One region of the Azospirillum sp. UENF 211521 genome, then DNA from elsewhere that is predicted to be linked to it. Evidence: riboswitches for the same ligand, from Rfam matches in the RefSeq annotation. Region 1 holds a riboswitch; each other region holds the start of a gene.
The links. A riboswitch is a leader RNA that binds a small molecule or an ion and turns the genes downstream of it on or off. The one in region 1 is predicted to bind thiamine pyrophosphate.
Positions count from the first base shown of each region.

Region 2: it holds a riboswitch for thiamine pyrophosphate, as region 1 does, so the genes downstream of both, ACWPN5_RS05695 (ABC transporter substrate-binding protein) here and thiO (glycine oxidase ThiO) in region 1, are expected to answer to the same signal.
Region 3: it holds a riboswitch for thiamine pyrophosphate, as region 1 does, so the genes downstream of both, thiC (phosphomethylpyrimidine synthase ThiC) here and thiO (glycine oxidase ThiO) in region 1, are expected to answer to the same signal.
Region 4: it holds a riboswitch for thiamine pyrophosphate, as region 1 does, so the genes downstream of both, ACWPN5_RS24010 (LuxE/PaaK family acyltransferase) here and thiO (glycine oxidase ThiO) in region 1, are expected to answer to the same signal.

Region 1 covers NZ_JBSNCF010000001.1:1,599,236-1,607,014, reverse strand. Annotated here, with positions in the region: gene ACWPN5_RS07550 (hypothetical protein) at 343-1,803, shown strand; gene ACWPN5_RS07545 (NnrU family protein) at 1,820-2,518, opposite strand; gene ACWPN5_RS07540 (hypothetical protein) at 2,565-3,038, opposite strand; gene ACWPN5_RS07535 (PaaI family thioesterase) at 3,106-3,549, opposite strand; gene ACWPN5_RS07530 (thiazole synthase) at 3,614-4,384, opposite strand; gene thiS (sulfur carrier protein ThiS) at 4,604-4,813, opposite strand; gene thiO (glycine oxidase ThiO) at 4,810-5,988, opposite strand; TPP riboswitch at 5,980-6,083, opposite strand; gene mgtE (magnesium transporter) at 6,130-7,569, opposite strand.
Region 2 covers NZ_JBSNCF010000001.1:1,229,426-1,237,204, forward strand. Annotated here, with positions in the region: gene ACWPN5_RS05680 (FAD-dependent oxidoreductase) at 1-310, opposite strand, end outside; gene ACWPN5_RS05685 (DMT family transporter) at 527-1,423, shown strand; gene ACWPN5_RS05690 (STAS domain-containing protein) at 1,428-1,805, opposite strand; TPP riboswitch at 1,967-2,064, shown strand; gene ACWPN5_RS05695 (ABC transporter substrate-binding protein) at 2,134-3,276, shown strand; gene ACWPN5_RS05700 (branched-chain amino acid ABC transporter permease) at 3,284-4,168, shown strand; gene ACWPN5_RS05705 (branched-chain amino acid ABC transporter ATP-binding protein/permease) at 4,173-5,900, shown strand; gene ACWPN5_RS05710 (ABC transporter ATP-binding protein) at 5,900-6,607, shown strand; gene ACWPN5_RS05715 (hypothetical protein) at 6,756-7,779, shown strand, end outside.
Region 3 covers NZ_JBSNCF010000001.1:2,151,141-2,158,919, forward strand. Annotated here, with positions in the region: gene oxlT (oxalate/formate MFS antiporter) at 1-732, shown strand, start outside; gene ACWPN5_RS10050 (hypothetical protein) at 820-1,008, opposite strand; TPP riboswitch at 1,213-1,325, shown strand; gene thiC (phosphomethylpyrimidine synthase ThiC) at 1,441-3,282, shown strand; gene oxlT (oxalate/formate MFS antiporter) at 3,367-4,665, opposite strand; gene ACWPN5_RS10065 (glycerate kinase type-2 family protein) at 4,920-6,182, opposite strand; gene glxR (2-hydroxy-3-oxopropionate reductase) at 6,462-7,424, opposite strand; gene hyi (hydroxypyruvate isomerase) at 7,435-7,779, opposite strand, start outside.
Region 4 covers NZ_JBSNCF010000002.1:1,600,644-1,608,422, forward strand. Annotated here, with positions in the region: gene ACWPN5_RS24000 (acetylornithine deacetylase/succinyl-diaminopimelate desuccinylase family protein) at 1-1,037, shown strand, start outside; gene ACWPN5_RS24005 (DUF5672 family protein) at 1,053-2,777, opposite strand; TPP riboswitch at 2,934-3,063, shown strand; gene ACWPN5_RS24010 (LuxE/PaaK family acyltransferase) at 3,138-4,217, shown strand; gene ACWPN5_RS24015 (acyl-CoA reductase) at 4,217-5,665, shown strand; gene ACWPN5_RS24020 (ABC transporter ATP-binding protein) at 5,676-6,446, shown strand; gene ACWPN5_RS24025 (ABC transporter permease) at 6,446-7,192, shown strand; gene ACWPN5_RS24030 (ABC transporter substrate-binding protein) at 7,200-7,779, shown strand, end outside.

The DNA.
Region 1 (7,779 bases):
TCGCCTCCCCCACCGCGCTCCTGAACGCCATGAAGGGGGCGGAGGTTCAGACCAGCGGTTCCCGCGCGGTGTCGGGCCGGCTGCTCTCGGTGACCGAGGAATACACCCAGCTTCCCAACGGCGGCGGCACCGTCACCCGCAACCGCGTCAGCCTGATGACCGCGGAGGGGCTGCGCCAGCTCGTCCTGGAGGAGACCGATTCCCTGCGCTTCGCCGACCCGCGGGTGCAGGCGCAGCTCGAACTCGGCGCTGGCCGCCGTCGCCGGGGCCGCGGGCAAGGAGCGGCGGCGCCTGACCATCCGCACCACCGCGCCGCAGACGGACGCGGGCGCGGAGCGCACCGTGCGCGTCGCCTATGTGGTCGCCGCCCCGCTGTGGAAGGCAACCTACCGCCTGACCCTGCCCGAATCGGCGCCCGGATCGGCGAAGGGGGCCGAGGGCGGCACCGGCGATCTGCAGGGCTGGGCCGTGCTGGAGAATCTCAGTGGCGACGACTGGAAGGGGGTGGAGCTGTCGGTGGCGTCGGGCAACCCGGTGACCTTCCGACAGGCGCTCTACTCGGCTTACTTCGTGAACCGGCCGGAGGTGCCGGTGGAGGTTCTGGGCCGCGTCCTTCCGCCGCCCGACGAGGGGGCTGTGGCCGCCGACGTGATGGCGAAGGCGCAGGATTCGGCCATCCGCTCGCGCGCCGCCACCGAGTCCGGCGCCCCGACCGCCATGGCCGCCCCGCCCCCGCCCGCTCCGGTGATGAACGCGCCCTACGCCGGGGCGATGCCGCAGCGCGCGGCGGAGACCACCCCCGCCGAGAGCACGGAGGCGACGGCCCAGGTGCTGTTCCGCTACCCGCAGCCGGTGACCTTGGCCAACGGCGGCACGATGATGATGCCGATCACCGCCCGCGCCATCCCGGCGGAGCGGCTGTCGCTCTACCAGCCCAACACCCAGCCGCGCCACCCGCTGGCCGCGCTGCGCCTCAGCAACGGCGATTCGGGCGAGACCGGCCTGCCGCCGGGCGTGCTGACGCTCTATGAGCGGATCGGCGGAGCCGCCGCCTATGTGGGCGACGCGCGGTTGGCCACCCTTCCGGCGGGCGAAAGCCGGATCCTCAGCTTCGCGGTGGATCAGGCGGTGACGGTGGACCGCTCCGAGCAGCCGAGCCGCACCCTGTCCCGCGCCACCCTGGCCGACGGGGTGCTGCAGCTGACCGTGACCGACCGCCAGACCACCACCTACCGGATCGCCGGCGCGGCGGGCGAGGACCGCACCGTCATCGTCGAGCACCCGCGGCGTTCCGGCTGGGAGCTGGTGCCGCCTTCGGGTGGGGCCACCGGCGGGGCCGCTCCCGACCTGACGGCCGACGCCTACCGCCTGCCCGTGGCAGTGCCCGCCGGCCAGACGGTGACCCTGGCGGTCGCTCTGGAGCGCCCGCGGATCGAGCGCTTCGGCATCTCGGAAATGTCGCCGGAGCAGGTGCGGGCCTACGCCTCCTCCACGGAGCTGCCGGCCGCGGCGCGCGAGGCCCTGGCAAAGGTCGCGACGCTGCGCGGCGCCGTCGCCGACAAGGAGCGCCGCGTCGGCGAGTTGGAGCGCGAACAGGCTGAGATCGGCAAGGAGCAGGAGCGGCTGCGCCAGAACCTCGCCACGCTGCCGCGCGACAGCGACCTGTTCAAGCGGACCATCGCCAAGATGGGCGAGCAGGAAACCCGCCTGGACGGTCTGTCCCGCGAGCTGTCCACCGCCCGCAAGGAGGCCGACACCGCCCGCAACACGCTGCGCGATCAGGTGCGCGGCATGACCTTCTGAGCGTAAAGGCGGAGCGTCACCAGGGCAGCGGAGACACGCCGAACAGCGTCCGGTGCAGGTGCAGCAGACCGCCATAGACCAGCAGAGCCACCGCCGGGCGCCACCAGCCGATCTCCTTCCAGACGAGGCTTTGGCGCCCGGCCAGGATCGCCGCGAAGGGCAGGTTGGAGGTGCGCGCGGCGTAGCGGTCCCAATCGGCCCCCAACCGCCGCGCCAGCTTCGCGTCGATCAGGATGCTGCCGCCCAGCGCCAGCAGGGCGAGCGTGCCGAACAGGATCAGCGAGGCCAGATCGCCGTTCGGCACCATATGGGCGACCGCCCACAGCCCGACTCCCCACAGGAACGGGTTGCGCGTCACCCGCAGGATGCCGCGGACCGGCTCGCGGTCGCCGGTCAGCAGCCTCTCCTGCCCGACCGAGGTCGGGTTCGGGGTGGAGAGGCCGGCGACGAGCAGAAACAGGGCGACCGGCACCAGCAGGATCGGCACCCAGGCCAACCCGCCGGCGGGCGGCCACAGCGGCACATGGGGCGCCGCGTTGTAGGCCGCCACCAGCCACCAGAAGGCCAGCGCCGAGACCAGCGAATAGAGGCCGAGATAGGGCTTCTCGCCCAGCCGTCCGACCAGCGCCGCGCGCAGCGGCGTGCTGGAAATGCCAAAATGCGTCAGCAGCAGGAACAGCCCCGCGGCGGACAGATGGGCGATGGTCCCGGTCATCAGCGGTCTCCCGGTCGCGTCCTACACCCCTCGTAAAGCGCCCTCGTCAGGCGCCCTTGTCCAGCGTCGTGCCGCTGCAATAGGCCCAATCGTCGCCGTGCAGGCCGAAGAACAGGGCCACCGGTTGCTTGCCGGAGCGGTCGATGACCACGCGGAAGCGGTTGCCGGTGCAGGCACCCGCCGCCTGCTTCTGGTAAGGCAGCTTGACGCTCTTGGACTTCAGGCAGGAATCAGCGGCCTTGGGCGGGTTGGCCGACGCGTCGATGCGCTTGCCGTTCAGCACCATGTAATAGTTGGTAGCCTGCCCGCCCTTCACCTCGGCCTTCACCTCGATCTTGCCGAATCGGGACTTGTAGAGGCCGGCGTCGGTTTCGCCGTCCGGCGCTCCGGGAGCGATGGCGCGGAAGGACACGGCGCCGCAGGCCGGCGGCTCCTTCTTCTGAGCAAGGGCCGGCTGGGCAAGCGCAATGGTGGCGGCGCCCGCGATCAACGCGGCACCGAAAAGACGCGACAGCGGCATGCGAACCTCCTGGATCGGATGGAAGGGGATCGGATGGAAGGGGATCGGATGGAAGGGGATGGGCGGGTCAGGCGGTGGCTTGGCAGAACAGGGTCTGCTGCATGATGGCGCAGTCCTTCTCCACCCCGCCGTCGAGCATCGAAATCTCGACGCTGGTGACGGTCAGGGTGCGGCCCGGCTTCAACACGCGGGCGCGGGCGATCATCACCTCGCCCTTGGCCGGCGCCATCAGGTTGACCTTGAACTCCACCGCCAGGACCTCGCTGCCCGCCGGCATCAGCGTGTAGCCGGCGTAGCCCCCGGCGTTGTCGGCCAGCGTGCTGACCATGCCCGCGTGGAAAAAGCCGTGCTGCTGCGTCAGGTCGGTGCGGAACGGCAGGCGCATCTCGCAGAAGCCGGGCTCCAGCCGCGTCAGCTCGATCCCCAGCGTCTTGCAGATCGGCTGGCGCTCGAAGCCGGCGCGGCAGCGCGCCTCCCAGTCCGGATCGCGCGGTTCGAAGGTCTTGGGCACGTCTCGGGTCCCTCTGATCGTGTTCGGGGGGTTGAAATCGGACGGCCCCTACCCTGCGCCAGCCTTACGTTCCGATCAAGCCGAGCTGCGGGCTCGACGCCTCCGCGAAGGCGCGTTTCGGCATGCGCCCGGCCAGACGGGCCGCCCGCCCCGCCGCCACCGCGTCGCGCATCGCCGCCGCCATGCGCACCGGATCGCGCGCCTTCGACACTGCGGTGTTCAGCAGGACGGCGGCGCAGCCCAGCTCCATCGCCAGGGCGGCATCCGACGCCGTACCGATCCCGGCGTCTAGGACCACCGGCACCGGGCTGCGCGCGCAGATCGTCTCGATGGCGTGCGGGTTGCGGATGCCCAGCCCCGAGCCGATGAAGGCGCCCAGCGGCATCACCGCCGCAGCACCCAGGTCGGCGAGCTTGCGGCAGGTCACCGGATCGTCGTTGCAGTAGGGCAGAACGGTGAAACCGTCACCCACCAACTCCTCGGTCGCGCGCAGCAGTTCTTCCACATCGGGGTAGAGCAGTTCGCGGTCGCCGATGACCTCCAGCTTGATCCAGTCCACACCCAGCGCCTCGCGGGCGAGTTGCGCGGTCAGCACCGCCTCCTTGGCGGTCAGGCAGCCGGCGGTGTTGGGCAGCAGCCCCGCGCGGTCGCCGATGACGTCGACGAGGCTTTCCGAATAGCCGTCCAGGCTGATGCGGCGGATGGCCAGCGTGACCAGTTCGCTGCCGCTGGCCTCCAGCGCGTCGAGCATGACCTGCTGGTTCGGATAACCGGCGGTGCCGAGAAACAGGCGCGAGCGGAACTCGCGGCCCGCTATGGTGAGCGTGTCGTTCATGGGTGTTTCCTCGATGATTGATATCCCCTCTCCCGCCTCGGGAGAGGGGAGGGGCCCGCGCGAAGCGCGGGAAGGGTGAGGGTGCCGCCGAGGATCAGCGCCTTGATCCTTGCACGACCCTCACCCGCCCGCTGCGCGGGCACCCTCTCCCGGGACGGGAGAGGGATTGGGCGCCGCCTTTGCGGGAAAAACGATCAAGGGACGTGGCGGGCGAGAGGTTCAGCCGCCCTGCACGGGCCGGATGATCTCCAGGGCGTCGCCCGCGGACAGGGCCGTCTCATCCCAGCGGCGGGACGGCAGGACGGCGCCATTGAGAGCGACGGCGACCCCGCGAGTCCCCGCGGCGATACCGCGGTCGGCCAGCAGGGCGGCGACGGTCGGAACGTTCAGCTCCTCCTCCCGCCCGTTGACGCGGATGCGGGCGCTCATGCCGCGGCTCCCCTGGGCTGGGCGAAGCGGTCGAGCGCGAAGGGGAGGATCACCGGATCGCTTTCCCCGGTCAGGACCAGCCGCGCCACCGAATCCGCGGTGACCGGGGTCAGCAGGATGCCGTTGCGGTGGTGCCCGGTGGCGTAGACCAGCCCCTCCACCTCCGAGAGGCCGAGGATCGGGGCGTCGTCGCGGGTGCCGGGGCGGAAGCCGGCCCATGCCTCCTCGATGGGCAGTTCGGCGATGCCCGGCAGGGCGCGCCACGCCCCCTCCAGCAGGGCGAACTGGCCCCCGGCGGTCAGCCGGTCGTCGAACCCGCGCTCCTCCGTCGTGGCGCCGACCAGCAGCCGCCCGTCCAGCCGCGGGATCAGGTAGGTGCCGGGCGTCCACACCACATGGCGCAGCAGCGGCAACCGGGCGTCCATGCGCAGGCAGAGCATCTGGCCCTTCACCGGGCGCACCGGCGGCCGCACCGCCGGGGACAGCCCGTCGATCCAGCCCGACCACGCCCCGGCGGCCAGGACCACATGGTCGGCCTCGAACAGCCGGTCGCCGACCTGGACGCCAACGGCGCGACCACCACGGACCTCGATGCGGCCGATCTCTGCATACTCGTGCACCACGGCACCGGCCCGCAAAGCGGCGGCATGCAGGGCGGCGGCGACCTTGCGGTTGTCCACCTGATGGTCGCCGGCGCAGAACAGCGCACCGGCCACGCCCGGCTGGAGATAGGGCTCGCGCCGCCGCACCTCCGCCCCGCTCAGCCATTCCACCGGCAGGCCGAGCTTGGTCTGGAAGTCGTGCAGGAAGCGCACCTTGGCGGCGTCGTCGGCGTTCAGCGCGATGACCATCGTGCCTTCGTCGCGCAGGTCCACCGCCATGCCGGAGGCGGCCTCCAGCTCCGCCGCGAAGGCGGGCCACAGGTCCTGCGAGGCGCGGGTCAGCGGCAGAAGGCTCTCTTCGCCAGGTTCGGTCTCCACGCAGGCGGCGAGCATGCCGCCCGCGGCGTGGCTGGCGCCCCGGCCGGCAGCGCCACGGTCGAAGACCTCCACCCGGCAGCCGGCGGCGGCCAGCCTCCAGGCGATGGACAGGCCGATCACCCCGGCGCCGACCACGGCGACGGTGGGCCTTCCAGAAGCGGAAAGAGCGGAATCAGATAAGGGCGCGGATACCATGCGGCGGCTCCCTTCGCTGGCATTATCCAGACAGGTTCGATGGGTGTGATCTCAGCCGCGCGAGCGCATCCCGCACGGCACCCCAGCCAATGCCCGGATCATCCGGAAGAGAGCCGCCTTTGGCAAGCCCCTTTTCGTTGGTCACAACAACAAAAGCGACGCCAACCCCAGGAAGGACAGAAATCCGATGACGTCGGTCATGGTGGTCAGGAAGACCGAACTCGCCACCGCGGGATCGACGCCCAGCCGGTCCAGCCCGATGGGAATCAGCACCCCGCACAGCCCGGCGACGAACAGGTTGATGACCATGGCGCAGCCGATCACGAGGCCGATCATCGGCTCGAACCACGTCGCGGCGATGGCCCCCACCAGCGTGGCGAAAACGGCGCCGTTGAGCAGACCGACCAGAACCTCCTTGCCCACCACGCGGGGGGCGTTGGAGGACGAGAGCTCGCGCGTCGCCAGGGCGCGCACCGCCACGGTCAGGGTCTGGGTCCCGGCGTTGCCGCCCATCGAGGCGGTGATCGGCATCAGCACGGCCAGCGCCACGATCTGCTCGATGGTCGCCTCGAACAGCGAGATGACGCCCGCCGCCGCGAAGGCGGTGAACAGGTTCAGCCCCAGCCAGGAAATGCGCGAGCGCGAGGTTTCCAGAACCGAGCGGTAGATGGAGGTGTCGCCGACGCCGCCAAGCTTGCCGATGTCGTCCTCGGCCTCCTCGTCGATGATGTGGACCACGTCGTCGACGGTGATGACGCCGATCAGCCGCCCGCCGGCGTCCACCACCGGGGCGGAGACCAAGGCGTATTGGCGGAACAGGTTCGCCACCTCCTCCTGGTCCATGGTGGCGGGGATGGTGTCCACCTCCTCCGTCACCAGATCGGCGATGCGGACCGACCGCTTCTGGCGCAGCAGGCGCGACAGCGGCACCGCCCCGACCACCCGGTGCATCGGATCGACGACGAAGATGTCGTAGAAATCCTCCGGCAGCTCGTCGGTGGCGGCGCGGACATAGTCAATGGTCTTGCCGACCGTCCAGAACTGCGGCACCGCCACCAGATCGCGCTGCATCAGGCGGCCGGCGGTGTATTCGTCGTAGGTCAGGTTCTCCTGGACCAGCGCGCGGTCGGCGGCCGGCAGATTCTCCAGCACCTCGCGCCGGGTGTCCTCGTCCAGGTCCTCGATGACGTCGACGGCGTCGTCGGTGTCCAGCTCCGCGACGGCGGCGGCCAGTTCCTTCGGCTCGAACAGCTCGACGATCTCTTCGCGCAGATCGTGGTTGAGGTAGCTCAGCACCTCGCCGTCGAAGTCGGGGCGCAGGACGCCGATCAGCGCCTCGCGGTCGTCGTGGCCGAGCTGCTCGATCAGGTCGGCGATGTCGGCGGGATGAAGCGTGTCCAGCTCGGCCCGCAGCTCGTCGCGCCGCCCGGCGTGCAGCCGTTCGACGACCTCCTCGACAAACTCCGGCTCCACACCGTAGGCGCGCTCCTCCTCGCCGTCCTCGCGGGGCGGGTCGGGGCGTTCGGCCGGGTGCGGCACATCGTCCTGGATACGATCCGGTTCCTGGCGGTCGGTGTGCATGGCGGCACCCTCCCTTCACGATGGCAATGCGGCGTGACGGCATGGCCCTGCGATCGGCCGACCATGGCGCACCGGCGTTTGCGGGTTGGTGGGGAGCCCTCGCGGGTTCCCGCCGGGGCGACCACCGAATATAGGTGTGCCACCGTTTTGTCCAGCCCGGCGGACCGTTCCAAGCCCTCCGGCCCCGCGCGCAATTGCTTGCGCGGGCTT
Region 2 (7,779 bases), 370 kb from region 1:
AGGGCAGGGTGAAGGGGCGGCCCAGCGCGAGCGAGGCGAAGGCCATGCCGGCCAGGGCGAGATGGACGGTCATCCCCATGCGCTCGAACGGCCCGCTGAGGAGCAGCGCGGCGAAGAAGGCGGCGGCGACCAGTTCCGGCGCCTTCGGCGAACCGCGCCGCCAATCCTGGGCGCAGAGCGCCAGGCTGAGCAGCAGCGCCGCCAGCACGGCCGCCGCATGGCCCGCCGGCTGCAGAACGCCGAAGGCGATCCAGGGCGAAAATCCGACGAGGATGCGGATCGATTGGGGCATCGGCTTGGACAGGAGCATGGCGGACCCTTGGTGTGATGGAAATGTCCGCCAGACTGTCCGATGCGCCGGATGGGACCAGCGCCGATCCGCGAAAAGCCGGGTTCGCTTCGCCAAACGTCCGCCCGGCGATTCACGAAGCGTGAATTGCCGACGCCCCCCGAGGCGATGCGGCGCGGGCCAGACCTGCGGTTGCGGCATTGGGCAGCGTCATGGTTGCTCAGATACTGTGCAATCATGACCCAAACCGCCGCTCTTCCCGCCGCTGCCGCCAGCGATGACACCCGCCGTGCTATCGGCTGCTTCGTGCTGGCCATCTTCCTGTTCGCGGGCATGGACACGCTCATCAAATATCTGAGCAGCGGCTACCCGGTGGCGCAGCTCATGTTCGCGCGGTCGGTGGTGGCGGTGGTGCTGGTCGGCGGCATTTCGGTGGCGCGCGGCGGCTGGGGCGGGATGCGCACGCAGCGCCCGGTCGCCCACGTCCTCCGCTCGCTCGCCGGGCTGCTGTCGATGGGCTGCTTCTTCTATGCCTTCAAGCACTTGCCGTTGGCTGAGGTCTATGTGCTGAGCTTCGCCGGCCCCCTGTTCATCACGGCGCTGTCCATGCCGCTGCTCGGCGAGCCGGTGGGGTGGCGGCGCTGGGCGGCGGTGCTGGTCGGGTTCGGCGGCGTGGTGGTGATGGCCCGCCCGGAGGCCGACGCGCCGCTCCTGCCGATTCTCGTGGGCGTGGCAGCGGCCTTCTTCTACGCGCTGGCGATGATCGCGGTGCGCGGCCTGTCGCGGACGGAGAGCAACACCGCCATCGTCGTCTATCTGCTGCTGACCACCACGGTGGTGAGCGGCGTGGCGGCGATCCCCGACTGGGTGCAGCCGGGCGGGTTCGACCTGTGGCTGATGCTTCTGGTCGGCACGCTGGGCGGGGCGGCGCAGGTGCTGATGACCCAGGCCTTCCGCCTGGGCCGCGCCGCGGTGGTGGCGCCCTTCGAATACACGGGGATGATCTGGGCGACCCTGCTCGGCTTCCTGGTCTTCGGCGACGTGCCGACCCCTACGGTCCTGGCCGGGGCTGGGATCATCATCGCCAGCGGGCTCTACATCCTCTACCGGGAAACGCGGCGCCGCGGCGACTGATCGGTCAGGCCGCGGCGGAGAAGGTCAAGCCGCTGTCCGCGACACGCGGCGGGTCGGTCAGCGCGACGATCCGGCTGCGCTCCAGCACGCGCCGGATGCGCGGCGGGTGGTTCTCGAAGGCGATGACGCCGCCGCGCTCAAGCACGGCCTTGCGCAGAGCCAGCAATATCCCGATGCCGCAGGAATCGAGGAACTCCACCCGTCCCAGATCGACGCGCAGGGTCAGGGTCCGCGCATCCGCGGCGCGGCGGAGCAGGGGCGTCAGCCCCGGCAGGGCGGCGTGGTCGATGCGCCCCGACAGGACGGCCCGCAGCCCGCAGCCGTCCGGCGCGGCGGCGAAGCGGTGGAGGGTGACGGTGCCGTGCGACGGGGTGGGCCGCATGCTGCGTGACGACTTTCCGGTTGGGGCGACGATCCGGCGTGGGCCGGGGGCGGCGGAAGGAACCACGGGAAGCGCGACTCTCCGGTGTCTGTTGCGTTGCGAAATTGTGAAAAGGCGCCGGGCCGCCGCTTGACAGCCGGGCGCCGGGCTCACACTGTGCACACGAACGGCTGGGGTGCCTGCCGCAAGGCGGGCTGAGACCACACCCATCGAACCTGATCTGGGTCATGCCAGCGAAGGGAGCCAAGCGTTCGAGGCTGTGCCGCCGCTACACCCCTGGCCTCCTCGTCCTCGCGCGGTTCTTCGCCGGGCAGGAGGAGACACATCCATGCGGCGCTTCCTTTCCATCCTCTCGGCAACCGTCTTTACGGCGTCCCTCCTGTCCGGCGCGGCGCGGGCGGGCGATGCCTCGGTCCCCGTGCTGGTGCCGCTGACCGGCTTCCTGTCGCTGGAGGGGACGAGCCAGCGCAACGGCGCCGTCCTGGCGCTGAAGGACGCGCCCGCGGGTGTGACGGTGCGGTCGGAGGTGATCGACACCGGCACCTCGCCGGAGGCTGCGGTCACGGCGCTGGAGCGCGCGGCGGGCGGCACGGTCACGGCGGTGGCGGCCAGCATGCTGGGCACGCAGATGCTGGCGATGCTGCCGCTGGCCCAGGATTACAAGATTCCGCTGGTCACCGTGTCGGGCACGGCGAGCATCACCGAGCAGGGCAACCCCTGGGTCTTCCGCTTCTTCCCCGGCGACGCCGTGACCAAGGAGGCTCACGCCCGCTACGTGACGGAGGAGTTGGGCAGGAAGCGCCCGGCGGTGATCTACCAGACGACGGCCTACGGCCAGAGCGGCAAGGCCCATCTGGAGCAGGCCTTCAAAAAGCTCGGCGTCGAGCCGGTGTTCGAGGAGGGGGTGGACCCCGCCGCCAAGGATCTGCTGCCGGTCCTGACCAAGGCGTTGGCGGCCAAGCCCGACGTGCTGGTGCTGCACCTGCATTCCGGCCCGACCGCCCTGTTCATCCGGCAGGCGGCCGCCAACGGGGTGGCGGTGCCCATCGTCGCCGGTTCCGCCATGCACCAGCCGAGCACCGCGGCGCTTCTGGAACCGGCCGAACTGAAGGGCGTGTGCGCCGAGACGGCGGCCTCGCCGATCTCCGGCGGCAGCCCGGAGGTGGAAGCCTTCACCACGGCCTACCGCACCGCCTTCAACGCGGAGCCGGACGCCTTCGCGCTCGGCCAGTATGACGGCATCCGCATGGTGCTGGCGGCGGTGCAGGATGGGGCGGGGAACGCGGAGGCCGTGCGCAAGGCCCTGTCCACCGGGACCCACCAGGGTCTCGCCATGACCTACAAGTCGGACGGCAAGGGCAACATGGCGCACTCCGCCGTGATCGTCTGCTACGACGGCGCCTCGCGCGTGCCGGCGATCGCCAAGCGCTACGACAACCTGACCGGCGTGGTGACCGGCATGGTGAAGTGAGCATGTCTTGATCACCCTGCAGCTTCTCGTCAACGGTCTGGCCCTGGGTGCGGCCTACGCGCTGGTCGCGCTGGGCTTCGTGCTGGTGCTGAACGCCACGGCGGCGGTGAATTTCGCGCAGGGTGACCTCGTGATGGCCGGCGGGCTGCTCGGCGTGGCGCTGGCGCCGCATCTGCCGGGGTATCTGCCGCTGCCCGGGCTGCTCCTGCTGCCGGTGGTGCTGGTGCTGATGGCCGGGCTGGGGCTGCTGCTGGCAGCGGCGGCCTATCTGCCGCTGCGCCGCCGTCCGCCGGTGGCGGTCTTCATCAGCACCATCGCAGCGGGGATCATCCTGCAGAACGGCGCCTCCGTCCTGTTCGGACCGGAGCCGCGCGCGGCACCGCCGCTCCTGGGTGGGGGAACGCTCGACCTCGGCGGGCTGGTGGTGGCGGAGCAGTCGCTGGCGATCATCGCCGTCGCCGCTCTGCTGATCGCCGGGCAGCAATGGCTGTTCGGGCGGACCCAACTCGGCCGCCGCCTGCGCGCCACGGCCCAGGACCCGGAGATGGCACGGGCTTGCGGCGTGCCGGTGACGGCGATGATCCTGATCACCTTCGCGCTGGGCACCGCCTTCGCCGGGGCGGCGGGGCTGCTGCTGGCCAACCGCTACTTCGTCACGCCCACGGCGGGCGGCGACCTGATCCTGAAAGCCTACATCGCGGTGACCATCGGCGGCTGGGGCTCGGTTCCGGGCGCGGTGGCCGGCGCGCTGCTGATCGCGCTGTTCGAGGTCGGGGTGTCGTCGGTGCTGTCCTATCCGGTGGCGCTGGGGCTGCTCTACGCCACGCTGCTGGTCATTCTGGTCGCCCGCCCGCAGGGGCTGTTCGGCGAGGCGGCGCGGCGTCGTGCGTAAGGGCGTGCGCAAGTTGTGGGCGCTGGCCCCCACCCTGACCCTCCCCCGCTGGGCGGGGGAGGGGATTGGGGTCGCGGTGCTGCTGGCGTACGCGCTGCTGTACGCGTCGCCCTACGGGCTGCGCGTGCTGACCGTGGCGGGGGTGTACGCGCTGGCCGCCATCGGGTTCCAGATCGTCTTCGGGCTGGGCGGTGCGCTGTCGCTGGCCCATGGCGCTTTCTTCGGGATCGGGGCCTACGCGACGGGCATCCTGGGCAGCCAGTGGGGGTGGGGCTTTGCCGCGACCTTTCCGGTGTCGCTGCTGGTGCCGCTGCTGCTGGCCCTGCTGGTCGGGTTGCCGGTGCTGCGGCTGGAATCCCATTACTTCGCGCTGGCGACGCTGGGGATCGCGCAGGTCGTCCATCTGCTGGCGGTCAACAGCCCCGCCCTGACCGGCGGCGCCAACGGATTGCCGGGGGTGCCGGGCATCGTCCTGTTCGGCTGGGCGGTGCCGCGTGGCCTGCCGCTGGCGGCGGTGGTCTGGGGCTTCGTGGCGCTGGGCGGGCTGCTCGCCTGGAGGCTGGCGCGCGGGCGCTGGGGGCGGGCGCTGACGCTGGTGCGCGACGACCCGCTGGCCGCCGGCACGCTGGGTCTGGACGTCGGCGGGCTGCGGCTGGCCGCCTTCACGCTGAGCGCCGTCTATGCCGGGGCGGCGGGCGCCTTGGCGGTGCACACCCAGCGCGTCGTCTCGCCGGAGGTGCTGGAATTTCCGGTCATGGTCTCCGTCCTGACCATCGCTGTGGTCGGCGGGCGGGGGCGGGTGGCCGGGGCGATCCTGGGAGCGGTGCTGCTGCTCCACCTGCCGGAGTGGTTCCGCTTTCTGGAGCGCAGCTATCTGATCGTCTACGGCGTGGCGCTGCTCGCCACCATCGTTCTGGCGCCGCACGGGCTGACCGGCCTGCTCGACCGGCTGTTCCCGGCCCGCCCGGCACTCCTGCCGAAGCCCGAAGCTCCGCCGGAAATGGCCATTCCGAATGGACCTTTGCTGCGGGTGGAAGGGCTGACCAAGGGCTTCGGCGGGGTGCGGGCGGTGGACGGTGTGTCGCTGACTCTGGAGGCCGGGACCATCACCGGGCTGATCGGCCCCAACGGCTCCGGCAAGACGACGCTGGTCAACCTGATCTCCGGCCTTGAGACTCCGGATGGCGGGCGGGTGCTGATGGGTGATGTGGATTTGGCGGGAAAGCGGCCCGACCGCATCGCCCGCGCCGGGATCGCCCGCACCTTCCAAGCGGTCAGCCTGCCCGACGGCGCCAACGTTCTGGCCGCCGTAGCCGCGGCGCGGCTGGAGCGCGACGGCTCGATCGCCCAGGCCGAGGCCCACGCCCTGTGGGCGTTGGAGCGGCTGGGCGCCGCGGACCTCGCCGCGAAGCCCTGCGCCGGGCTGCCCGCCGCGCTGCGCCGCCGGGTGGAGCTGGCCCGCGCGCTGGCCCGCCAGCCCGCCGTCCTGCTGCTCGACGAACCGGCGGCGGGGTTGACCGACGGGGAGAAGGCGGAGTTGGCTGGTCACCTGCGCGCCATCGCCGCCACCGGCACCGCGCTTCTGGTGGTGGAGCACGACATGGGCTTCCTGCTGCCGCTTGTCGGCCATGTGCTGTGCCTGGACCAGGGGCGCCCGCTCTACGCCGGCCCACCGGAAGGGGTGCGCAGCGATCCGGCCGTGGTCGCCGCCTATCTGGGGGAGGGCGCGTGATGAGCGAACCTCTGTTGCAGGTCGAGGGGCTGACCGCCGGCTATGGCGGAGCGGTGGCGGTGGACCGCCTGTCGCTGTCCGTGGGAGCGGGGGAGGCGGTGGCCCTGTTGGGCGCCAACGGGGCGGGCAAGTCGACGTTGCTGAAGGCCATCCTCGGTCTCGTCCCGGCGACGGGCGGGCGGGTCCGGCTGGAGGGCGCGGAGATTGGCGCCCTCGCCTTGGAGCGGCGGGTGCGCCTTGGCCTGGGCTATGTGCCGGAGGGGCGGCGCGTCTTTCCCGGCATGAGCGTGCGCGACAATCTGGAGGTGGCGAGCTGGCAGGACCGGGCCGGGCGCGCCCGGGATCTGGAGCGCGTCTTCGCCCTGTTTCCGGCGCTGGCGGGCAAGGCGGAGGAGCGGGCGTGGCGCCTGTCCGGCGGGCAGCAGCAGATGCTGGCGGTCGGCCGCGCGCTGATGGGCCGCCCGCGCGTCCTGCTGCTCGACGAACCGTCGCTCGGCCTGTCGCCCAAGCTGGCCGGGGAGGTCTTCGCCGCCGTCCGCGCCATCGCCGCCACCGGGACGGCGGTTCTGGTCGCCGAGCAGAGCGCCGCCCGCGCCCTGTCCGCCGCCGGGCGTGTCGTGCTGCTGCGCCTTGGTCAGGCGGTGCACGACGGGCCGGTGGACACCCTTCCCGCCGAGGCGCTGCGGGACGCCTTTCTGGGCGGCTGATCGCGTTGCGGAGGGTGGCGCCGGACGCAATTCGGCATTGCGGCAACAGGCCGGGATCTTTGTCGTGACTTTCTCGTCTTGCGCTTGCCGATCCCCAACGGCGGGGCTAGCTTCCGGCGTCGCACCGCCCGTAAGGATTACCTCTGCCATGTTGGACAAAGCCGTCGCTGCTGCACTTTCCTCCCTTCTTCTGCTGGGCGCCGCCGCTGCCCACGCCGATGGGGCGCAGGTGGCGGAGCTGGTCCCCGTGAACCCGCCGACCATGTATTACCCGGCGCCGTCCTCCGGACCGGCACCGGCGCCCCGCACCGTCGCGCCCTCGGCACCCGCGGCGCCGGCGGCGGCCGCCGATCCGACCGAGAAGACCGGGCCGGCCGAGCTTGAGGACGGCTGGGAAGGCGGCCCGTCGCGTGACCGGGACGGCAAGTTCGCCTATTGCGCCATCGAGGGCCGCTTCGACACCGGCCATGTCCTGATGATCGCGCGCAACGTCAAGGGCGAGGTCAATCTCGGCATGGGCATCCCGGGCGCCGAGCTGCCGAACGGCGAGCAGTGGAAGGTCAAGGTCGTGGTGGACGGCAAGCTGACGCGCGAGCGGCGCGCGCTGGCGCCGAAGCCGGACATGCTGGTCATCCCCAACGGCAAGGACGAGGAACTTTACACCGCCCTGATGAACGGCAAGGAGGTGGTCTTCGCCTCCGACGCCGACCGCATGGCCTTCGCGCTGAAGGGCACCAAGAAGGTGCTCACCGACCTGAAGACCTGCGTCGACAAGGCCGGCGCCGTTCCGCCCATCGACACCCGCACCAAGAAGGTCGCGGCCCGCCCCGACGAGCTGCCGGAGGGGCTGGCCGACCTGCTGAAGGCGGCCGGCGTGCGCGACGTCAAGCGCGTGTCGCTGGAGAATGTGCCGAAGGGCGAGCGTCCCGCCGACATGGCGTGGCGCATCGGCCCGATCGTCGGCGGCATCCGCGAGCGGATGGTCGAGGAGGGCTCCAAGCTGGAGGACCTGTCCGCCGGCTACGTCGACGCCATGAAGAAGCGCTGCGAGGGCGGCACGCCGACCGCGTCGCTGAGCGCCGTCGAGGACCTGCCCGGCCTGATGCTGCGCACCGGGTCGGTCGACTGCGCGCTGAAGGAGGGCAAAATGCACGTCTCGCTGACCTTCTTCC
Region 3 (7,779 bases), 550 kb from region 1:
CCGCAGAAGGATCAGGTCAAGGCCTCGACCAAGGTCCTGCAGTCCCGCCGCGACTACACGCTGAAGGAAGCGCTGCAGACGCCGGTGTTCTGGGTCATGATGCTGATGTTCATCTGCACCGTCTCCGGCGGTCTGATGGCGGTGGCCCAGCTCGGCGTGATCGCCCACGATCTGGGCGTGAAGGAAGCCCCGATCAGCCTGTTCGGCATCACCATGGCGGCTCTGCCCTTCGCGCTGATGCTCGACCGCGTGATGAACGGCATCTCCCGTCCGCTGTTCGGCTTCGTCTCCGACCACATCGGCCGTGAAGCGACGATGTTCATCGCCTTCACCTTCGAAGGCCTCGGCATCCTGATGCTCAGCCGCTTCGGCCACGACCCGATCATGTTCCTGATCCTGTCGGGTCTGGTGTTCCTGGCCTGGGGCGAAGTGTACAGCCTGTTCAGCGCCACCTCGGCGGACACCTTCGGCACCAAGCATGCGGCGAAGATCTACGGCGTGCTGTACTGCGCCAAGGGCGTCGCGGCGCTGCTGGTCCCGCTGGGCAACCTGCTGATGGAGGCCACCGGCACCTGGGCGACCGTGCTCTACATCTGCGCCACCATGGACCTCATCGCGGCCTTCTGCGCCATCGCGGTCCTGCGGCCCATGTTGCGCAAGCACCATGCCCGAAACGCCGAACTCGCCGCCCAGCAGGGCACGGGTGGGCTGGCGGTGCAGCCCGGCCACTGATCGGCCCGCGAAGCTCCAGGTTTCGTATCTCGGACGACTTTATCTCGGATGACGGCCGCCGCGCGCACCCCGCGCGGCGGCCTTTTTTCATTCCAGGAAGAAGGGACGGTTGTGGCCCTCGCCGGACTGGTTGAAGCGGTCCGACGACCAGAGGCCATCCGGCTGCTCGTCCTGCGGATCGGCATTCCACTCGTCGTCCTCCCGCATCAGCAGGGTCAGGCCGTGGCCCATCAGGCCGGCCAGAGCGACGAAGGCGATCAATTGGGATTCGAGCATGGGATGGGCTCCGGGCTCTCGGGAGGGGGCGTTGCTTTTTGTTGTTGTGATGCATCGTAGCGGCCCGGCTCAGGCTGCGCAATAGGATTTTGTATACCAGATAATGGATACCAGAATCGCGTCGCTTGCATTGATCGGGTGGGATTCGCCGTGAATCGCGACTTAAATCGCATTGACGTGGGTGGGGCGGATGGTTCAGCATGGCGACGTTCCAAGGGGAGCCCCATAGCACGGGGCTGAGATGATGCCGTAAGGCGCCGAACCCTTTGAACCTGATCCGGGTCGTACCGGCGTAGGGACAGGAACAAACGGGCCACGGTCACGCGCACCCCATCGCGCACCCCTTTATGGGGACCGCTCCGGTCGTCCGTTCTGCCGCTCCGTCACACCCGGGTCTCCAACGATCCTATGTGCGATGGAGATCCACAGCAGATGCCCGACACTCTTCCCCCCGCTTCCCAGAAAGCCGCGCCGTCCGACCATTTTTCGGTGACGACCGGCCCGCTGCCCTCGTCCAGCAAGGTTCATGTGGCCGGGGAGCGCTTCCCCGACCTGCGCGTGGCGATGCGCGACATCCATGTGGGCGGCGGCGAGCCGCCGGTGCGCGTCTACGACACCTCTGGCCCCTACAGCGATCCCGCCGTGCAGACCGACATCCGCCGCGGCCTGGCGGAGCTGCGCCGCTCCTGGATCGAGGCCCGCGGCGACGTCGAGGCCTATGAGGGCCGCGAGGTCCGTCCGGAGGACGACGGGCTTCGCGTCGGCGAGACGCGCGCCGTGCCCGTCTTCGACCGCGCAGGGCGCCGTCCGCTGCGCGGCAAGCCGGGCCGGACGGTCACGCAGATGGCCTACGCCCGCGCCGGCATCGTCACGCCGGAGATGGAGTACATCGCCGTCCGCGAGAATCTGGGCCGCCAGCGGCTGGCCGAAGCGGCGGCGCGGGACGGCGACGACTTCGGCGCCTCCATCCCCGACCATGTGACCCCGGAGTTCGTCCGCGACGAGGTGGCGCGCGGGCGGGCGATCATCCCGTCCAACATCAACCACCCCGAATCGGAGCCGATGATCATCGGCCGCAACTTCCTCACCAAGATCAACGCGAACATCGGCAACTCCGCCGTCGCGTCCTCGGTGGGGGAGGAGGTCGACAAGATGGTCTGGTCGATCCGCTGGGGCGCCGACACCGTGATGGACCTGTCCACCGGCCGCAACATCCACACCACCCGCGAATGGATCCTGCGCAACAGCCCGGTCCCCATCGGCACCGTGCCGATCTATCAGGCGCTGGAGAAGGTGGGCGGCAAGGCCGAGGACTTGACCTGGGAGATCTTCCGCGACACGCTGATCGAGCAGGCGGAGCAGGGGGTGGACTATTTCACCATCCACGCCGGCATCCGTCTGGCGCACATCCCGCTGACCGCGAAGCGCACCACCGGCATCGTGTCGCGCGGCGGCTCGATCATGGCGAAATGGTGCCTGTCCCACCACCGCGAGAGCTTCCTCTACGAGCGGTTCGAGGAGATCTGCGAGATCATGAAGGCGTACGACGTCGCCTTCTCGCTGGGCGACGGGCTGCGTCCCGGCTCCATCGCCGACGCCAACGACGCCGCCCAGTTCGCCGAGCTGGAGACGCTGGGCGAGCTGACCAAGATCGCCTGGAAGCACGACGTGCAGGTGATGATCGAGGGGCCGGGCCATGTGCCCATGCACAAGATCAAGGCCAACGTCGACAAGCAGCTGGCGCTGTGCGGCGAGGCGCCCTTCTACACGCTCGGGCCGCTGACCACGGACATCGCGCCGGGCTACGACCACATCACCAGCGCCATCGGCGCCGCCATGATCGGCTGGTTCGGCACGGCGATGCTCTGCTACGTCACGCCGAAGGAGCATCTCGGGCTGCCGGACCGCGACGACGTCAAGGTGGGCGTGGTAACCTACAAGATCGCCGCCCACGCCGCCGACCTCGCCAAGGGCCATCCCGGCGCCCAGGAACGCGACGACGCCCTGTCGCGCGCCCGCTTCGAGTTCCGCTGGCGCGACCAGTTCCACCTGTCGCTCGACCCGGAGACGGCGGAGCGCTTCCATGACCAGACCCTGCCGGCGGAGGGGGCGAAGGTCGCGCATTTCTGTTCGATGTGCGGGCCGAAATTCTGCTCGATGAAGATCACGCAGGAGGTGCGGGACTACGCCAACTCCGGCATGGCCGAGATGTCGGAGAGCTTCCGCGCCAAGGGTGGGGAGATCTATCTGGAGGAGGGGCAGGCGGCGGACTGACCCCCGAATCGAAAAGGGGACGCCCTCGCGGGCGCCCCCTCGCTTCGGCTCCTTCCCCAAGCGGGGGGAAAGGGGAAAAGAGCGTCAAGGTGTTGCCGTCACGCTCCGGCCGCTGCGCGCGTCCAGCGACCCGGCGGCCATGCGGTTGCGCATCGGGCGCAGGACGAACAGCGCCAGCACGGCGGCCAGCGCGTTGACCGCGGCGGCCAGCAGGAAGACCGCGTGCCAGCTTCCCGTCGCGTCGGCGATGATGTTGGCGAAGGGGATCAGCAGCGCCGCCGTGCCTTTGGCGGTGTAGAGCAGCCCGGCGTTGCTGGCGGCGAACTTCGACCCGAAGGTGTCGGCGCAGCAGGCGGGGAACAGGCTGTAGATTTCGCCCCAGGCGAAGAAGACAAGACCGGTCAGCAGCACGAAGGCCACCGGGTCGCGGCCGTAGAGGCTGAGCGCGACGATGCCCACCGCCTCGATCGCGAAGGCGATGAACATGGTGTTCTCGCGCCCGATGTGGTCGGACACCCAGCCGAAGAAGGGGCGGGTCAGCCCGTTCAGCACCCGGTCGATCGACAGGGCGAAGGTCAAAGCGGGCAGGGTCAGGCCGAGGATGCTGACCGGCGCGTGGGCCAGCCCAAAATCCTGGGCGATCGGGCCGAGCTGGGCCGTCGCCATCAGCCCGCCGCCGGCCACCATGACGAACATGGCGTACATGACCCAGAAGACCGGGGTGCGGACCATCTGGCTCGGCGTGTACTGCCGCTGTGCGGGCGGGGCGGCGAAGCCGCCGCGGGCGAGGGGAGCGGAGGGCGGGGCGACCAGCAGCCAGGCGAGCGCGAAGACCACCAGACCCTGGCCCAGCCCGAAGGCCATGAAGGTCGCCTCGTAGCCCGAGGTCTCGATCATCGTGGCGATGGGCACCACCGTCAGGGCGGAACCCGCTCCGAAGCCCGCCGCGGTGATGCCGGCGGCCAGACCGCGCCGGTCGGGGAACCATTTCAGCGCGTTGCCCACGCAGGTGCCGTAGACGGCGCCCGCCCCGATGCCGCCGATGGCCGCCGCGACGTAGAGCACGAGCAGCGAGTCCGCCACCGCGTTCAGCGCCCAGGAGGCGGCGCAGAGCAGCGAGCCGAACAGCACGACGATCCGCGGGCCGAAGCGGTCGACGAACCAGCCCTCGACGGGCACCAGCCATGTTTCGGTGACGATGAAGATGGTGAAGGCCACCTGGATGGCCGCACGGCCCCAGCCGTGCTTGTCGTCGATGGGTTCGACGAAGAGGGTCCACCCGTACTGGAGATTGGCGATCATCGACATGCAGATGACGCCGGCAAGCAACTGCATCCAACGCCCGCCGACAGGCAGGGCGCTTTGCGCACCGGTTTGGCGCATATGGTTCCTCCCGGATGGTCCGCGATCTCGTTCTTGTCCTGGCGCGCGCGGGGTGCGTTGGGTGCCCGACCGCTTCGCTTTATCCTTCGAACGGGGCTGTCCGGTTGGATGCCTGTGGCATGCCAGACGCCATATTCGTGATGCCTTGACGGTGAGTGTGGCGGATAATCCGTGAAGTCATCAACAAATTTTCGTGAGCGGGCGCCGCTCTGGCCGTAAGTGATATATCAAATCGGCCGGCGGCGCCTCACCGCTTACACGACCAGAACCGCGCGGAAGTCGTTGACGTTGGTCAGGGTCGGTCCGGTCACCAGCAGGTCGCCGAGCGCGCTGAAGAAGCTGTAGCCGTCGTTGTCGGCCAGCCGTTCCTTGGCGTTGACGCCGGCCTCGGCGGCGCGGGCCAGCGTGTCGGGAGTGAGCAGGGCGCCGGCGTTGTCCTCCGTGCCGTCGATGCCGTCGGTGTCCGCAGCCAGGGCGTGGACGCCCTTCATGCCGTCCAGCGCCACGGTCAGGGCCAGCAGGAATTCGGCGTTGCGGCCGCCGCGGCCCTTGCCGCGCACGGTCACCGTGGTCTCGCCGCCGGACAGCAGGACGCAGGGCTTGGCCGCCGGCTGGTCGTGCTCGACGATCTGGCGGGCGATGCCGGCATGGACGAGCGCCACCTCGCGCGACTCGCCCTCCAGCGCGTTGCCGAGGATGACCGGGGTGACGCCGGCCTTGCGGGCGACCTCCGCCGCGCGCTCCAGCGCCATCTGCGGGGTGGCGACGAGGATCGTGCTGACGCGCTCCAGCCGCGGGTCGCCCGGCTTCGGGCTCTCGTCGCGGCCGGCCAGCAGATGGTCCATGACCGGCTGCGGCGGGGTGATCCCGTACTTCTCCAGCACGGCCAGAGCGTCGGCGTAGCTGGTCGGGTCGGGCACGGTGGGGCCGGAGGCGATCACCGACAGGTCGTCGCCCGGCACGTCGGAGATGACCAGCGAGACCACCCGCGCCTTGGTCGCGGCGGCCAGCCGCCCGCCCTTGATCGCGGACAGGTGCTTGCGCACGCAGTTCATCTCGGTGATGTTCGCGCCGGAACGGAGCAGCGCCTTGGACACCGCCTGCTTGTCGGCCATCGAGATGCCCGGTGCCGGCAGGGCGAGCAGGGCGGAGCCGCCGCCGGAGATCAGGCAGAGCATCAGGTCGTCGGGGCCGAGCGAGGCGGCGATGTCGAGGATGCGCTTCGCCGCCTGCTGGCCGGCCTCGTCGGGGACGGGGTGCGACGCCTCGACCACCTCGATCCGCTCGCAGGGCACGTTGTGGCCATAGCGGGTGACGACCAGACCGGACAGCGGACCCTTCCAGTGATCCTCCACCGCCTTCGCCATCGAGGCCGCGGCCTTGCCAGCGCCGACGACGACCGTGCGGCCCTTCGGCGGTTCCGGAAGGTGCGGCGGCACGCACAGCGCCGGCTGCGCCGAGGCGACGGCGGCGCGGAACATGTCGGTCAGAAGCGCGCGGGGATCGGTGGTCGTCATGGTCTGGTTGTGTCCCTTCCCTGAGCCGCGCCATTCACCGGCGCCGGTCCTCATGTGCTGGGAATGCTAACGAATTTGGCGCGGGGGGCAATGTTTACCCTCTCCCCTCTGGGGAGAGGGGAGGGTGAGGGGGATGTCCGTGGCGGCACGTCCGGCAGCAGCGCAACCCCCTCACCCCAACCCTCTCCCCCCTTTCGGCGGACCGGAGGTCCGCCTGTCGCGTCAGCGCAGACTTCGTCTGCGCGTGAGCAGAGGGGAGAAGGGGCTAGTACTCCAGCCTCACTCCGCGGGTTCGGTCACGCGGTGGTTCTGGCCGATCTCGTGGTTGGCGAGCAGCTCCAGCGCGCGGACCATGCCGGAGTGGTCCCACGCCTTGCCGCCCTGGGCGGCGCAGGCGTTGAACAGCTCCTGGCAGGTCGCCGTGTTGGGCAGCGACACGCCGAGCGCACGGGCGCCGGCCAGGGCGAGGTTCAGGTCCTTCTGGTGCAGCTCGATGCGGAAGCCCGGATCGAAGGTGCGCTTGACCATGCGCTCGCCATGCACCTCGAGGATGCGCGAGGAGGCGAATCCGCCCATCAGGGCCTGACGGACCTTCGCCGGATCGGCGCCGGCCTTGGACGCGAACAGCAGGGCTTCGCCCACCGCCTCGATGGTCAGGGCGACGACGATCTGGTTGGCGACCTTCGTCGTCTGACCGTCGCCGTTGCCGCCGACCAGCGTGATGTTCTTGCCCATCTTCTCGAACAGCGGCTTCACCGTCTCGAAGGCCTTGTCCGGACCGCCGACCATGATGGTCAGCGAGGCGGCCTTGGCGCCGACCTCACCGCCGGACACCGGGGCGTCGAGGTAGTCGCAGCCCAGCTCGTTGATGCGCTGGGCGAAGGCCTTCGTCTCGATCGGGGAGATCGAGGACATGTCCACCACGATCTTGCCGGCGGACAGCCCCTCGGCGACGCCGTTCGGGCCGAACAGGGCGGCCTGCACATGGGGGGTGTCGGGCACCATCGTGAAGACGATGTCGGCCTTCTGCGCCACCTCGCGGCTGGAGCCGCAGGCGGTGACGCCCTTGGCGAGCAGGTCTTCCGGGGCCGGGTTGATGTCGTAGACGAACAGGGTGTGGCCGGCGTCGGCCAGATGACCGGCCATGGGGCGGCCCATGATGCCGAGACCGATGAATCCAACGTTCATGGCTGTGTCCTCAAATCTTCTGTGTTCGGGCGGTCGAAATGGGGTGGCGCTCAGGCGGCGGCCCTCAGGCGGCGACGGTCTCGCCGGTGGTGGCGGCGCGCATCCAGCCCAGCCCCTCGCTGGTCCCCTTGGCCGGCTTGTACTCGCAGCCGACCCAGCCGTCGTAGCCGATCCGGTCGAGCGCCGCGAAGACGAAGGGGTAGTTGATCTCGCCGGTGCCCGGCTCGTTGCGGCCCGGATTGTCGGCGATCTGGACATGCGCGATCTTCGGCAGCAGGCGCTGCATGGTCGGGACGAGATCGCCCTCCATGATCTGCATGTGATAGACGTCGTACTGGATGAAGAGGTTGTCGGAGCCGACGGCCTCGAGGATCCGTTCCGCCTGCGCGGTGTTGGTCAGGTGGAAGCC
Region 4 (7,779 bases), on a different contig from region 1:
AGGGGCGCGAGCCCGGCCCCTGCGTGCACTTCAACGGCCACATCGACGTGGTGCCCGCCGGCCAGGGCTGGACGGTCGATCCCTTCGAAGGCGTGGTGAAGGACGGGCGCGTCTACGGCCGCGGCGCCTGCGACATGAAGGGCGGGATCGCCGCCTCCATCATCGCCGTGGAAGCGATCCTGGAGGCCGGCATCCCTTTCCCCGGCGCGTTGGAAATCTCCGGCACGGTGGACGAGGAGTCCGGCGGCTACGGCGGGGTCGGGCACCTCGCCACGCTCGGCTACTTCTCCCGCCCGCGGGTCGATCACGTCATCATCCCGGAACCGCTGAACGTCGACCGCGTGTGCATCGGCCACCGCGGCGTCTGGTGGGCGGAGATCGAGACCAAGGGCCGCGTCGCCCACGGCTCCATGCCCTTCCTCGGCAACTGCGCGGTGCGCCACATGGGGGCCGTGCTGCACCGGATCGAGACGGAGCTGATCCCCCGTCTGGCCGCCAAGCGCACCACCATGCCGGTGGTCCCGGAGGGGGCCCGGCAGTCCACCTTGAACATCAACGCCATCCACGGCGGCCAGCCCGAGGACCATGGCGGCCTGCCCAGCCCGATGGTGCCCGACCGCTGCCGCATGGTCATCGACCGCCGCTACCTGATCGAGGAGGACCCGGAGGAGGTGCGGGCGGAGATCGTCGGCATCCTGGAGGGTCTGCGCCGCGAACGCCCCGGCTTCGATTACGAGCTGCGCGAGGTGCTGGCCTTCCTGCCCACCCTGACCGACGCCGACGCGCCGGTGGTACGGGCGGTGGGGGCGGCCATCGAGACGGTGCTGGGCCGCCCGGCGGCGCAGGTGGTGTCCCCCGGCACCTACGACCAGAAGCACATCGCGCGGGTCGGGCATCTCAAGGACTGCATCGCCTACGGTCCCGGCATTCTCGACCTCGCCCACCAGCCGGACGAGTATGTGGACATCGACGACATGGTCCATTCCGCGCAGGTCATGGCGATGGCCGCCCTGTCTTTGCTGCGGCGGGAGGTGTAGGGGAAAGAGCGCCGGCTACTTCCAGGTGACCCGGCCGCCGACCTCCTCGGCGATGAAGTCCGACCAGCGCTCGCGGTCACCCAGGAGGTTCGCCGGGAAATAGTCGTTCAGCTCCACGGACTGCCAGCGGTAGCCGGGACGGTTGAAGAGGTCGCTGCCCTCCGCCAGGAAGCGCGGCACGTCGATGCCGTCGAGGATGTCGTCGCGGTTCAGCTCCTGGTGCGAGAAGCTCTGGATCTTGTGCCGGATGGCGGCGTCGTCGCCGATGTAGGAGAAATGCCAGCCCGCGTGGGGCAGGATGTCCACGTAGGCGGGCCGGGTCTCGGGGGTGTAGCGGTCCAGCGTGCCGCGGCTCTCCCGGATCTGCTGCGGCGTGGTCATCCGGGCCATCAGCCCGCGGACGGCGACGGGGAAGACCGAGAAGTTCTCGCCCTCCACGTTCATGAAGTTGACCTTGAAGTAGAACAGCGGCACGCGGAACCCGGCGATCATCGCCGAACTGTCGCGCAGCGACGCGAGCGAGCGGGCGCGCAAAATCTCGTCCACGTCGGAGACGACGACGATGTCGTCCGGCTCCACCTTGTCCAGCCCGAGCGCGATGGCGTTCCGCTGCGCCCGCTCGCGCACCCAGGGATTGTCGGTTTCCGGGAAGTCGGGGGCGACGATCAGCTTCACCTTGTCCAGGAAGGGCAGGAAGCGGTCGCGCTCCTCCATGAAATGCAGGGGCTTGGTCGCGCCGGTGAAGGTCTGCTTGGCCTCGACGATCACGAACTGGTCGACGGTGTCGTACAGCTCGCGGAAGCGCAGCTCCAGAAGGTCGAGTTCGTTGTGGAAGGTGAAGCAGTCGTAGATCTTCGGCTGGCGGCGCTGCGGCGCGGCCACCGCCGGCCAGCGCGACCCCGGCGCCGCCGTCGTCTGCACGGCATCGGCCAGGGCCAGCACATAGTCCCGCGCGGCACCGCTCGTCCATTCGGTGATCTGGGAGCGCAGGACCGTCTCGTCCCGCCGCGCCACCAGCTTGCGGACCATGGAGGCGAAGGGGGCCTTGCGTCCGGACAGCGCGAGGCTGGTCATCAGGTCCGTGTACTCCCGCCGGTCGAGGAGCGGGCCGTCCATCACCTCGATCCGCTCCTCCAGCGCGCGGTCCCCCAGCACCTTGCCGAAGTTGAACAGGCCGTGAAAGCCGAAGGCCGGTCCCGGCACCGGCGTCCGCTCGAAGGCGAAGCGGTCGGCCACCGCCTCCGGGGCGAAGCGGATGCCGGCCTTCTCCAACGCCGGGCGCTCGGTCCGGCAGATGACGTGGTCCTCGGGGATGCCGGCTTCGAAAGGCAGGTCGCGCAGCCGGTCGAGCAGGGCGGCGGAGCGCAGGGAGAAGCCGCCGTTCCCCACCGTCATGCCGTCGTCGTACCAGCCCCAGCGGGCGCCGATGTAGTCGAAGGCGCGGAACGCCTCCGTCCAGGCCTGCGGATCGGCGACGAAGCCGTCCCACTGCGCGATCAGGACATGCTTCGTCGTCACCAGCCGGCGCAGGCGGACGTTGATGGTGTCCGAATAGTCGTCGATGTCGTTGATCGGGGCGATGCGGTGGAAATCGACGCCCGGAATCCTCGGGTCGCGGTCGGAAAGGAGCAGGACGCTGGAGAAGCGGCAGGCGGCGATGCTGTCCCGGATGGCCATCTCGACCAGGGCGTGGTTCGCCGTGTCGGCGAACACCAGCGTGCAGTCCTCGATCCTCACCATCCCGTTCCCCGTTCTGCCGCCGGCGTCGGCCGCCCGCGGGCGCGGATCCTATCACGGCGGTTGTGGGGCTGCCACGGGCGGAGCGCCGGCCATCCTTGAGCAGTCCGTCTCAGAGCCCGACCTCCTTGACGGGCGGGGGCCGGTCCCTTAGCTTGCGAATGTTCCCTGGGGGGCCTCGCTAGGAGGCTGAGACTCCGCCGGTCCGGCGCTTTCATCCGGACAACGCGGTGACCCATCGAACCTGATCCGGGTCATACCGGCGTAGGGACGGGACTGAAGGGCGGCACGGCGTACCCCCATTCCATCCAGACACCGCTTGTCCCGGCAACAGTTTGTTGGCGTTGCAAAAGGTGTGCGGACGTGACCGAAGCCCGACTTGTCGAAGAGCTGCTGGCCTTCATCGCCGCCGGAGAGGCGGACGAGGAGGCGTTCAACCGCATGGCGCTGGCCGTCTTCGCGCACCAGTTCGAGACCAACGCCCCCTACCGCCGCTTCGCCACCCAGCGCGCGCGCACCCTGCGCACGGTGAAGAGCTGGCGCGACGTGCCCGCCGTGCCGATCAGCGCCTTCAAGGACCTGACGCTGAGCGGCCGCCCGCCGGAGGAATGCCCGCACGTCTTCATGACCAGCGGCACCACCAAGGGCGTGCGGGGCAAGAGCCACCATCCGACGCTGGCGGTCTACGACCGCTCGATGACCGTCAATTTCCGCCGCCGCTTCATGGGCGAGTATGAGCGGCTGCGCATGGGCATCCTGTTCCCGACCGAGCAGGCGATGCCCAGCTCCTCGCTCGCCCATTATCTGGCGCTGGCCAAGAGCGAATTCGGGACGGCGGAGAGCCGGTACTTCGTCTCCGACGCCGGGCTGGACGTGGACGGGGCCATCGCCGAGCTGTCCCGCGCCGAGGCCACCGGCGAACCCTACGCCCTGCTGGGGGCGAGCTTCAGCGTCGTGCATCTGATGGACGCGCTGGCCGAGCGGGGGCGGAGCTTCGCCCTGCCGGCGGGCAGCCGCGTCCTCGACACCGGCGGTTTCAAGGGCCAGTCGCGCGAGATGGCGGCGGAGGAGTTCTACGGCCGCCTGTCCGCGACCTTCGGCGTGCCGCGCCGGCTGTGCATCAACATGTACGGCATGACGGAGCTGAGCACCCAGTTCTACGACGACGGCAACGAGGCCTGCCCGTCGGTGAAGTCCGGCCCGCATTGGATCCGCAGCCGGGTCATCAACCCGCTGACCGGGCAGGAGGTGCCGCGCGGCAGCGTCGGCGTTCTGGTCCATCACGATCTGGCCCATTTCAACTGCGCGTCGGCCATCCTGACCGAGGATGCGGGGGTGGAGGTGGACGGCGGCTTCCAGCTTCTCGGCCGGGCCGACGGGGCGGACGCCAAGGGCTGCTCCATGGCGGTCGAGGATTTCCTCAAAGCGGCGCGGGCGACTTGATGGAGCGCGCCGGGCATCTGCCGGGGCTGTCCGCCGACGCGGTGGACTGGCGGACGCTGACCTTCCGGCGCGGCGCCGAGACGCTCGACGTGGCGGTGCCGGTGCTGAGCGAGGCGCAGATCGCCGAATTGGCAACGCGGGTGCGCGCCAACGCACGGGCTTATCTGAAAAGCCGCACCGTGGCGGAGATCGCCGCCGCCATCGACCGCGCCGTCGCCCGGCTGCTCGACCGCGGCGACCCGTGGCGGCGAAAGGCCGAACGTCTGCTGCCGCTGGTCACCGGCTACGACGCGGAGATGGTCCGGCTGGGGCTGACCGGCTATCTGAAGACCTTCCGCGGGCCGGAGCTTCGGAAATTCATCGCGGAGGATTTCGCCAATCCGGCGGTGCTCGACGATTTCCAGCCGATGCCCAAGGGCGGCTTCGCCCGCGCCTTCGGGCCGGAACTGCTGCTGCATGTCTGGGCGGGCAACGTGCCGGGCCTGCCGCTGTGGAGCCTGATTTCCGGTCTGCTGGTGAAGGCCGGCACGGTCGGCAAGCTGCCGAGCGCCGAGCCGCTGTTCGCCGGCTGGTTCGCGCAGATCCTGGCGGAGATCGACCCGGAGCTGGCCGACTGCATCGCCATCGTCTGGTGGAAGGGCGGCGACGAAGCGACGGAGCGCGCGTGGCTGGGCCGCGCCGACACGGTGGTCGCCTATGGCGGCAACGACGCGCTGGAGGCCATCCGCTCGCGGGTGCCGATCACCACGCGCTTCCTGCCCTACGGTCACAAGATCAGCTTCGGCATGGTCGCCCGCTCCGCGCTCGACGCCGGGAAGGCGGGGGCGGTGGCGCGGCAGGCGGCCTACGACGTGGCGCGCTACGACCAGCAGGGCTGCTACTCGCCCCAGACCTTTTTCGTGGAGCGCGGCGGGCGGGTGTCGCCGCGTGAATTCGCCGGCTATCTGGCGCACGAGCTGGACGCGCTGGGCAGCAAGTTCCCGCGCCGCCCTCTGTCGATGGGCGAGGCGGGCAGCGTCGCGTCCTGGCGCAACGCGGAGGAGACGAAGGGCTTTGCCGACCCCAGCCGCGCCCTGCTGGGCGATCCGGCGGGAAGCTGGGCGGTCGCCTACACGGACGCCGCGGACGGTCTCTCGCCTTGCGGGCTGAACCGCACGGTGACGGTGGTGGCGGTGGACCGGCTGGCCGAGGCGGTGCCGGGGCTGGCGCCCTACCGCGCCTTCCTCCAGACCGTGGGCATCGCCGCCGCGCCGGAGGAGCTGTTCGCGCTCGCCGGAGCGCTGGGGGCGGTCGGTGTGACGCGCCTCTGCGCGCTCGGCCGCATGACCGCGCCGGAAGCGGGCTGGCACCATGACGGGCGGTTCAACCTGCTGGACCTCGTCACCATGACCGAGATCGAAGGCTCGGCGGAACGGGCGGCGGACGCGTTCGCTCCCTACACGGATTGAGGCGCCGGCCATGAGCTTCGTCAGCATCGAACAGGCCGGCTACGGCGTCCCGAGCGGCGGCACCATCCTGGACCGCATCGACTGGACCATCGGGGAGGGCGAGTTCCACGCGCTGGTCGGGCGCAGCGGCTGCGGCAAGACGACCCTGCTGAAGCTGGTCGCCGGGCTGCTCGCCCCCTCGACCGGAACCGTCCGCATCCAGGGGGAGCCGGTGCGGGGGCCGGGTGCCCAGGTCGGCTTCGTCTTCCAGGCGCCGACGCTTCTGGAGTGGCGGACGGTGCTCGACAACCTGCTGCTGCCGGTGTCGCTGACGCGCCGTCCGCAGCCGGCGGACCGCCGCAAGGCGGAGGAGCTGCTGGACCTCGTCGGCCTGTCCGGACTCGAAGGGCGCTACCCCAGCCAACTGTCGGGCGGACAGCAGAGCCGCGTCGCTCTGGCCCGCGCGCTGGTCACCGAGCCGCCGCTGCTCCTGCTCGACGAGCCCTTCGCCGCGCTCGACGCCATCACGCGGGAGGAGTTGCAGAACGACCTCTTGAAGCTCTGCGCCCGGCACCGCACCACCGTGCTGTTCGTCACCCACGACATCGCGGAGGCGGTCTATCTGGCCGACCGGGTGGCGGTGATGGAGGGCGGGCAATTGCGCCACGCCCTGCCGGTGCCGCTGGCCCGCCCGCGCGGGCGCGACGTCCGCTACAGCCCCCGCTTCAACGCCCTGTGCCTGGAGCTGCGCCACGCCATGGATGGCGCGGGCTCCGGCGTGGCACTGGAGCGCGCGTCGTGATGGTGCGTGCCGCCTCCGCCCTGCTGCTCGTCCTGCTGCTGGCGGGGTGGGAGGTCTATTGCCGGGTGGCGGGGGTGTCGGCGCTGGTCGTGCCGCTGCCCTCGGCGGTGCTGCGCACGCTGTGGGACGGGCTGGCCGGGGGCTATCTGCTGCCGCACCTCTGGGTCACCACGGCGGAGATGGCGATGGGCCTCGCCGCCGGCTGCACCGTGGGTTTCCTCGCCGGGGTGCTGCTGGCCGAGGTGCCGGTGCTGCGCCGCCTGTTCTACCCCTACATCCTCGCCAGCCAAGTGGTGCCGAAGCTGGCGCTGGGGCCGCTGTTCATCGTCTGGTTCGGCTTCGGCATGACCTCGACCGTCGTCATCACGGCGCTGATCTGCTTCTTCCCGCTGCTGGAAAACACCATGACCGGCCTCCAGCAGGTCGATCCCAACAAGCGGGAGCTGTTCCGGATGCTGCGGGCGACGCGCCTGCAAACCCTGCTGCGCCTCAAGATTCCCTCCGGCCTGCCGGTGATCCTGGCGGGCTTGCGCGTCGCCGTGGTGCTGGCGCTGGTCGGCGCCGTCGTCGGCGAGTTCATCGGGGGCCGGCAGGGGCTGGGCGCCTCGATCATCGCGGCGCAGGGGATGATGGATTCGACCATGATGTTCGCCCTGTTCATCGTCATCACGGTGCTGGGCATGATCGTTTATCAGGCCGCCGCCGGGCTCGAACGGTGGCTGCTGCGCCGTCCGTGGAAAGGATAATCACACGATGTTCGGGTTCCTGCGCACCCTGGGTGCCGTCGCCGTTTCCGCCTTCCTGCTGTCCTCCCCCGCGCTGGCGCTCGACAAGGTGACCGTGGCGGGCTGGAGCCAGCCGATCAGCGAGATCACCAACCTGCTGGCCGAGCCGGACAAGGGCTTCTTCAAGGCCAAGGGGATCGATCTCGGCTATGTGCCGGGGACCGGCGGCGGCTCGGCCATCCAGAACATGCTGACCGGTCAGGCCGACGTGGCCTTCACCGACCCAGCCTCCTTCTATCTGGCGCTCGACAAGGGCGAGAAGCTGATCGCCATCTACAACATCTACCCGCAGAACGTCTTCAACGTGGTGTCGCCGAAGGAGCGCAACATCACCAAGCCCGAGGACCTCAAGGGCAAGCGCATCGGCGTCTACAGCCTGTCCAGCGGCACGCGCCAGAACCTCCAAGTGCTGCTGCATCAGGTGGGGCTGAGCGAGAAGGACGTGACCATCGAGGTGACCGGCCTGCTGAACTTCGCCCCCGTCATCCAGGGTCAGGTGGACGCCACCGCGGCGACCGACACCGGCCTGTATGTCGGGATGCAGAAGG